Regions from separate parts of the Kribbella lupini genome, predicted to be linked through region 2. Evidence: riboswitches for the same ligand, from Rfam matches in the RefSeq annotation. Region 2 holds a riboswitch; the other holds the start of a gene.

Region 1 (3,397 bases), 180 kb from region 2:
TCCAGCCCCGGCCGACGTACGCCACGGTCAGCGCTCATGCGTTGCCCCCTTCGATCAGGACTGGACTATAGGCAGATGTAGACGCGCGGCGCGCCACCAGCATCGGGCAGCGGGTCGCCCGGCGTGTCCCGTCGCCCGGTCGCCACCACCGACCCGTCGCGTGGATCGACGATCCGGTATGACAGAGGCACCGAGTCGTCGAACACCATCACCGGCCCACCGTGCTCGCGGTACACGATCAGCAACCCACCTGAACCGCGCAGCGCCCGCCCCGAGATCACCCGCGTCCAGTCCGGCTCCAGATCCGCCACCGGCAGCCCGGCCAGCACCCGCCCCACCAGCCCGACGTACGTCGACCCCTCGAAATCAACCGCCTCTCTCCACCCAGCGTCCGGCGCGATGAAGAACGACGAGTGCCCCGGCTCCGAACCGTGCAGCCGCCACTGCCACAGACTCCCAGCGCCGTACACGACCCCCATCGTCCCGCCCGCGCACAGGTTGCTCCACGCCTCGTGCCCCTGCCACCACCCGGAGGCCACGTCGAGACCGCCGTGCTTCTCGTACGTCGGTTCGCCGTTCGCCACACCTCGCACCGGCAAGTTCCGCCACATGTCGGCCACCCGCTCCGGCACGTGCTCGCCGGTGTGCCCGGTCTGGCACCACTGGAAGTCCAGCCAATCCGCATCCTGATGCGCCGACGCGCGGATGTGCGGCCGGTAGTGGATCCCGGTCGGCTGCCCGTAGCAGTCAGTCGCGTGCACCTCAGAGCCCCCGGCCTCGACCTGCGGCTCCAGCCCGGTCCCGTCCCCACCCACCAAGTAGATCGCCGGCGACGCCCCGTACCGAGCGACCAGGTACCGGCAGTACGTCGCATACTCCTCAGCCGGTACGACGGTCCCCGCAACCCCCAACCCCTTCCACCCGAACCCCTGGAACACCGGCTGCAGCACCGGCACCAACCCGTGCTCCACCAGCGCCGCCAGCAGCCGATCCAGGTACTGGAAGTACTCCGCCCGAGGCTGCCGCAGGTGCCCGGCCGGCAGATCCTCGAACCCGACGTCGAATCCCTCGTCCGCCGTCCGGTCCCGCGGCCCGACCGCGCCCATGTCCGGCTGCACCGACATCAGCAGGACGGCGTTGAACCCCTTCGCCTGCCGATCGGCCGCGTACTCCCGCACCTGAGAAACGGTCGCCCGCCACGGCAGCGCCCACGCGGTGTCGGCGACGAGAAGAGCTGCAGTCCCGTCCGCGTGCACCAGACTCCGCCCGCCAGGAGACATCCGCCAGAACCCGTGGGCGTAGAACGGGTTCGTCTCGTCCTCGGCCGCGGGCGACACCTCCAGTACGCCGTACGACGAGCCGAACGCCCACTCCCACCGCCCCGGCAACGGCGCCGCGAACCGCACCCGCCACAGGTCCCCGGAGCCGTCGTCGCGCGCACCCTCCCCGTCCCAGAACGCCGGCCGCCGCAGCCGCTCACCGCTCTCGTGCGTGAACTCGGCCCACACCTGCTCGCCGTACGCCGACGGCAACGTGGCCGAGAGCTCGACCGGCCGCCACACGGATGAGATGGACATGACACTCCCGGAATCGACGGGGACGGATAGACTGCGAGCTGAAATCTGCAAGATCACACACGTGCTCTGGGGTCGGTGAAATTCCGAGCCGGCGGTGACAGTCCGCGACCCGGTCGATGAAGGTGTCGACCGGTTGACCTGGTGGAACTCCGGGACCGACGGTGAAAGTCCGGATGGGAAGACGCACGTGGCAGACTTCGCGATGCCGTCCGGCGTGCGCCCACACGGGTGCCCGGAGGGAGTCGCGGAGCTTGTCGTTGCCCCCGGAGTGCCAGGCCGAGAGGACAGCGACTGTGAGCACCGTGGCGAGCACGACCCGCCTGGACACCATCGACCACGCGATCGCCGAGATCGGGCGTGGACGCCCGGTCGTGGTGGTCGACGACGAGGACCGCGAGAACGAGGGCGACCTGACCTTCGCCGCGAGCCTGGCCACGCCGGAGCTGATGGCCCTGCTGGTCCGCTACACCAGCGGGTACGTCTGCGCCCCGGCGGCGCCCGAGGTCCTCGACCGGCTCGAGCTGCCGCTGATGGTCCCGAACAACCAGGACAGCCTCCGTACGGCGTACACGGTGTCGGTCGACGCGAGCACCGGCGTGGGCACCGGCATCTCGGCCGCGGACCGGGCCCGGACCGTCAACGTGCTCGCCGACGCCCAGGCGCGGCCCACCGACCTGATCCGGCCCGGCCACATCCTCCCGCTCCGCGCGGTCGCGGGCGGCGTCCGGCAGCGGCCCGGTCACACCGAGGCCACCGTCGAGCTCGTCCGGCTGGCGGGGCTGCCGCCGGTCGGCGTGATCGGCGAGCTGATGAACGACGACGGCACGCTGATGACCGGCGCGGACCTGCGCGCGTTCGCCGACACCCACGACTTCGCGATGGTCTCGATCGCCGACCTGGTCACTTACCTCGGCTGACCAGTTCGCGGGCCGCGGACGCGATGCCGTCCGCGGACAGCCCGTACCGGTCCAGCAGGTACGACGCCGAGCCGGTCGGCGCGAACTCGGGGATCCCGAGGATCGACACCCGCGCCGGGTGTTGCTGGACCACGGCCTCCGCGACCGCGCCGCCGAGCCCGCCCCCGCTGACCCCCTCCTCCGCCGTCACGATGCCGGCCGTCTCCCGCGCGGCCGCGACCACGGCGTCGGTGTCGAGCGGTTTCACCGTCGGCATCGACAGCACCCGGGCCGAGATCCCTTCCGTGGCGAGCTGCTCGGCCGCGGCCAGCGCCCGCCAGAGCACCGTGCCGTTGCTGATCAGCGTCACGTCGTCGCCGGCCCGGACGGTGACCGCCTGGCCGAGCTCGAAGGTGTAGTCGTCGGCGTAGATCCGCGGCACGCTCATCCGGCTGACCCGGATGAACACCGGCCCGTCGGACGCGGCCGCCCAGCGCAGCGCCGCCGCCGTCTCCACCGGGTCGGCCGGCACGATGATCGTCATCCCGGAGATCGCCCGCAGCCAGGCGATGTCCTCGATCGAGTGGTGCGTCGGCCCGAGCTCGCCGTACGCGACGCCCGGGCTCATGCCGCACAGCTTCACGTTGGTGTGCGAGTACGCGACGTCGGCCTTGATCTGCTCCAGCGCGCGACCGGTGAGGAAGCACGACGCCGCCGACACGAACGGGATCCGGCCGCCGTTGGCCAGCCCGGAGGCGACCCCGACCATGTCCTGCTCGGCGATGCCGACGTTGATCAGCCGGTCCGGGAACGCCTTGCGGAAGCTGTTCAGCTTGCTCGACCCGACCGAGTCGTTGACGACGCCGACGATCCGGTGGTCGGCGTGGGCCAGCTCGGCCAGCGTCTCGACGTACGCGTCCCGGC
Region 2 (3,397 bases):
GGTGTCGCCGACCTGGTTGCGCCCGAGCACGGTCAGCTCCAGCGTGGTCGGGATCAGGCTGATCCCGAAGGTGGACGTCGCGTCGTCGACGTCGGTGACGGTCAGCGAGACGCCGTCGACCGCGATCGAGCCCTTCTCCGCGACGTACTTGAGGATCTCCGGCCCGGCCGTCACCCGGACGACCTCCCAGTGCTCGGCGGGCTCCCGGCTCGCGATCGTGCCGACGCCGTCGACGTGGCCCTGGACGATGTGGCCGCCCAGCCGCTCGTGCGCGGTGACGGCCCGCTCCAGGTTGACGGTCGAGCCCTTCTCGACCGCGCCCAGGCTGGTCCTCCGCAGCGTCTCGCGCATCACGTCGGCGGTGAAGGTGTCCTCACCGGTCTCGACGACGGTCAGGCAGCAGCCGTTGACCGCGATCGAGTCGCCGTGGCCGGCGTCCTCGGTCACCTTCGGGCCACGGATGGTGAGCCGGGCCGCGTCGCCCTCCAGCAGGTCGAGCGACTCGACGGTGCCCAGCTCTTCGACGATTCCGGTGAACATCTACTTCCCTCCCAGGGGAGTCAGGGTGAGCCGGACGTCGTCGCCGAGGCGACTGACGTCCGCAAGGGTGAACCGCCGCAGGTGGTCGATAGATTCCGCGCCCAGGTCGCCGACGGCGGAGAAGCCCGAGCCGAGCAGCGCCGGGGCGACGTACGCGACGATCTGGTCGACCAGCCCGGCGCGCAGGAAGGCGGCGGCCAGCGTCGGCCCGCCCTCGAGCCACAGGTGGCGGATGTGGTGGTCGTCGAGCTGCCGGAGCACCTCGGCGGGGTCGTGGGTCGGCAGCAGCAGCGTCTCGGCGCGGTCGTTGCGGACCCGCGCGGTCTCCGGGATCTCCCGGTCGCCGACCACGACCCGCAGCGGCTGCCGGCCGACCGGCCGGTCGTTCCCGTCGCGGACGGTCAGCTCGGGGTCGTCGACCAGGACGGTCTGCGTGCCGACGGCGATCGCGTCGCACTCGGCGCGCTTGCGGTGGACGTCGGCGCGGGCGGCCTCACCGGTGATCCACTTGCTGGACCGGTCGGGGGCGGCGCTGCGGCCGTCGAGGGTGGTGGCGAACTTCCAGGTCACGAACGGGCGGCCGGTCCGGACGCTGTGCAGCCAGACGTGGTTGACCTCCTCGGCCTCGGCCCGGAGGACGCCCTGCTCGACCTCGATGTCCTTGGTGCGCAGCTTCTCGCCGCCACCGGCGGCCTGCGCGTTCGGGTCCGGTACGGCGTACACGACCCGGCTGATGCCGGCCTCGATCAGCGCGTCGGCGCACGGCCCGGTCCGGCCGGTGTGGTTGCACGGCTCCAGCGTCACGTACGCCGTACCGCCGCGGGCGCGCGGGCCGGCCATCCGCAGCGCGTTCACCTCGGCGTGCGGGCCACCGGCCTGCTCGTGGTACCCCTCGCCGACGGGATGCCCGTCGCGGCCGGTGATCACACAGCCGACGACCGGGTTGGGGTGCGTGCTGCCGATCCCGCGGGCAGCCAGCTCGATCGCACGCCGCATCCAGGCGACGTCGATCGGTGAAGCGTGGTTCACAGACGGTCCCTCGTTGTCACGGACGCACCACCGGGGCCATGACAACCAGCACGCGGACCGCCGCCCGGACCCTCGACCTCGAGGGACACGACCCACTACGGCCGCGCTGTTTCCGCACGTCGGAGCGCACGCCGATCGCGTGCGCCTCCCATCCGGACTTTCACCGTCGGTCCCGGAATTCCACCAGGTCAACCGGCCGACGAACTGCATCGGCCGGGTCGCGGACTGTCACCGCCGGCTCGGAATTACACCGACCCCGGAGCACGCGAGTGGGTTCACTCGTACTTGAAGTGTACGCCGCCCCCGGAGCACCGACTTGTTGCTTCCGTCACCTGGACGGGCGCCGAGCTCTGGACGGCGGCACTACCCAGTGTCACCATCACGACTACAGGGATGCCGATCCGGTGGGGGGCCACGGGACCGCGGCATCCGGGGTGGGGGATGTGATGAGCCAGATCCACTACGAGCCGTCGCCGAGATCACGCGAACGCGCCGAGCGGATGGTCGACGAACTGATCGGCGAGCGGGGGCAGCAGGGCGGCGGACCCGGCTCGGACCCGACCGCGATCGCCGACGTCGAGGCGGACGTCGAGCGCTTCACCGACGAGCTGCAGCTGCTGTCGGAGGTCGGGATGGGGGTGCCGGTGGTCGCCGTTCCCGAGGACCTCGCGCCGATCTCGTACGAGCCGTCGCGCGAGCGGCAGTTCGAGGACTTCGTCCCGGTGTCGCTCGCGCTGCTCGACCGGCTGCGCGGTGACTCCTGGCGGGAGCAGCTCTACGAGAACCCACGTCTGGTGACCAATCAGCTCCAGCGGACGCTCGGCGAGTTCGAGAGTTCGGTCGAGGACGCCCAGATGGTGTCGCCGGAGACGGCGGTGCGGCACTTCAGGCGGCGGCTGACCGAGTTCCTGGGGATCCGGGTCGAGGCGGAGCAGGACGACCGGACCGGCCGGCTGATGCGGCTACCACCCCGCCGTGGCGCACGGCCGGTCGCCGTACCGGGGTGCACGTTCGTGGTGACGACGAACTCGCCCGGGCTGCGGGTCTTCTGGTCGGGGGCGTACTTCCTGACCGGCAACTACTTCAGCGCGCCGACCAGTCCGGCCAGCAGCACGTTGCAGTCCGGGACCTACCTGTTCGGAGTGGACGGCGGCGCGTACCGCACCCTCACCTGGGACACCAGAGCCCAGGTGACGCTGCCGGGCACACCCAGCGTTCACCTGAACTTCTAGGAGCCTGCCATGGAGAAGTACGGCCCGTTCGCGAACATCGCCGCCGTCGCGCTGGCGCTGGTCGCGCTGTTCAGCATGCTGCTGCTGAAGAGCATCGGCTCGGTCAAGAAGTGGACCTGGCTGACCGACAGCTCCCCGTCGTTCCTGGTCACCGCCGGGCCGCGGGTGCTCGCGATCGCGCTGATGGCCACGGCGTACCTGACGGCGAAGAAGTCCAACCAGACCTGGTTTCTCGCCGTCACGATCGTCTGCGGAGTGCTGTGCCTGGTCGCCATCGCGTACTTCGACCGCCAGCGGCGCGTCCACGTGCTCGGGATTCCGCTGGTCGGCGCGGACGGCGCGCAGCTCACCGACGCCGACGGTACGCCGAGAACGCGGAACGTTGTCATCGGCACCGAGACGGACTTGGTACCGGCCGCGAAGCGAGCCCTGAAAGCCGCGCGGGCCGCCGGTGGAGGGATCTCGCTGGCTCGTTTCATGAGCGGCTACGGCAACCCGGTGAACGACCCCGAGGCGTTGTGGGACCGCGGGCTGCTGGCGCGGATCGGTAGCCGGCTCACGCTCACGTTGACGGGGATCGTGCTGTTCGCCGTACT

The links. Region 2 has a riboswitch for FMN ahead of ribD (bifunctional diaminohydroxyphosphoribosylaminopyrimidine deaminase/5-amino-6-(5-phosphoribosylamino)uracil reductase RibD). Riboswitches for the same ligand answer to the same signal wherever they lie in the genome.
Region 1: linked by a shared signal. The riboswitch ahead of ribB (3,4-dihydroxy-2-butanone-4-phosphate synthase) and the one ahead of ribD (bifunctional diaminohydroxyphosphoribosylaminopyrimidine deaminase/5-amino-6-(5-phosphoribosylamino)uracil reductase RibD) in region 2 are both predicted to bind FMN.

What each region holds. Positions count from the first base shown of each region.
Region 1 covers NZ_BAAANC010000003.1:445,353-448,749, forward strand. The annotation lists gene ABD235_RS28275 (sugar-binding transcriptional regulator) at 1-38, opposite strand, end outside; gene ABD235_RS28280 (glycoside hydrolase family 140 protein) at 66-1,577, opposite strand; FMN riboswitch at 1,635-1,768, shown strand; gene ribB (3,4-dihydroxy-2-butanone-4-phosphate synthase) at 1,871-2,494, shown strand; gene ABD235_RS28290 (transketolase family protein) at 2,478-3,397, opposite strand, start outside.
Region 2 covers NZ_BAAANC010000003.1:267,898-271,294, forward strand. The annotation lists gene ABD235_RS27450 (riboflavin synthase) at 1-540, opposite strand, end outside; gene ribD (bifunctional diaminohydroxyphosphoribosylaminopyrimidine deaminase/5-amino-6-(5-phosphoribosylamino)uracil reductase RibD) at 541-1,569, opposite strand; FMN riboswitch at 1,705-1,838, opposite strand; gene ABD235_RS27460 (hypothetical protein) at 2,016-2,801, shown strand; gene ABD235_RS27465 (hypothetical protein) at 2,811-3,397, shown strand, end outside.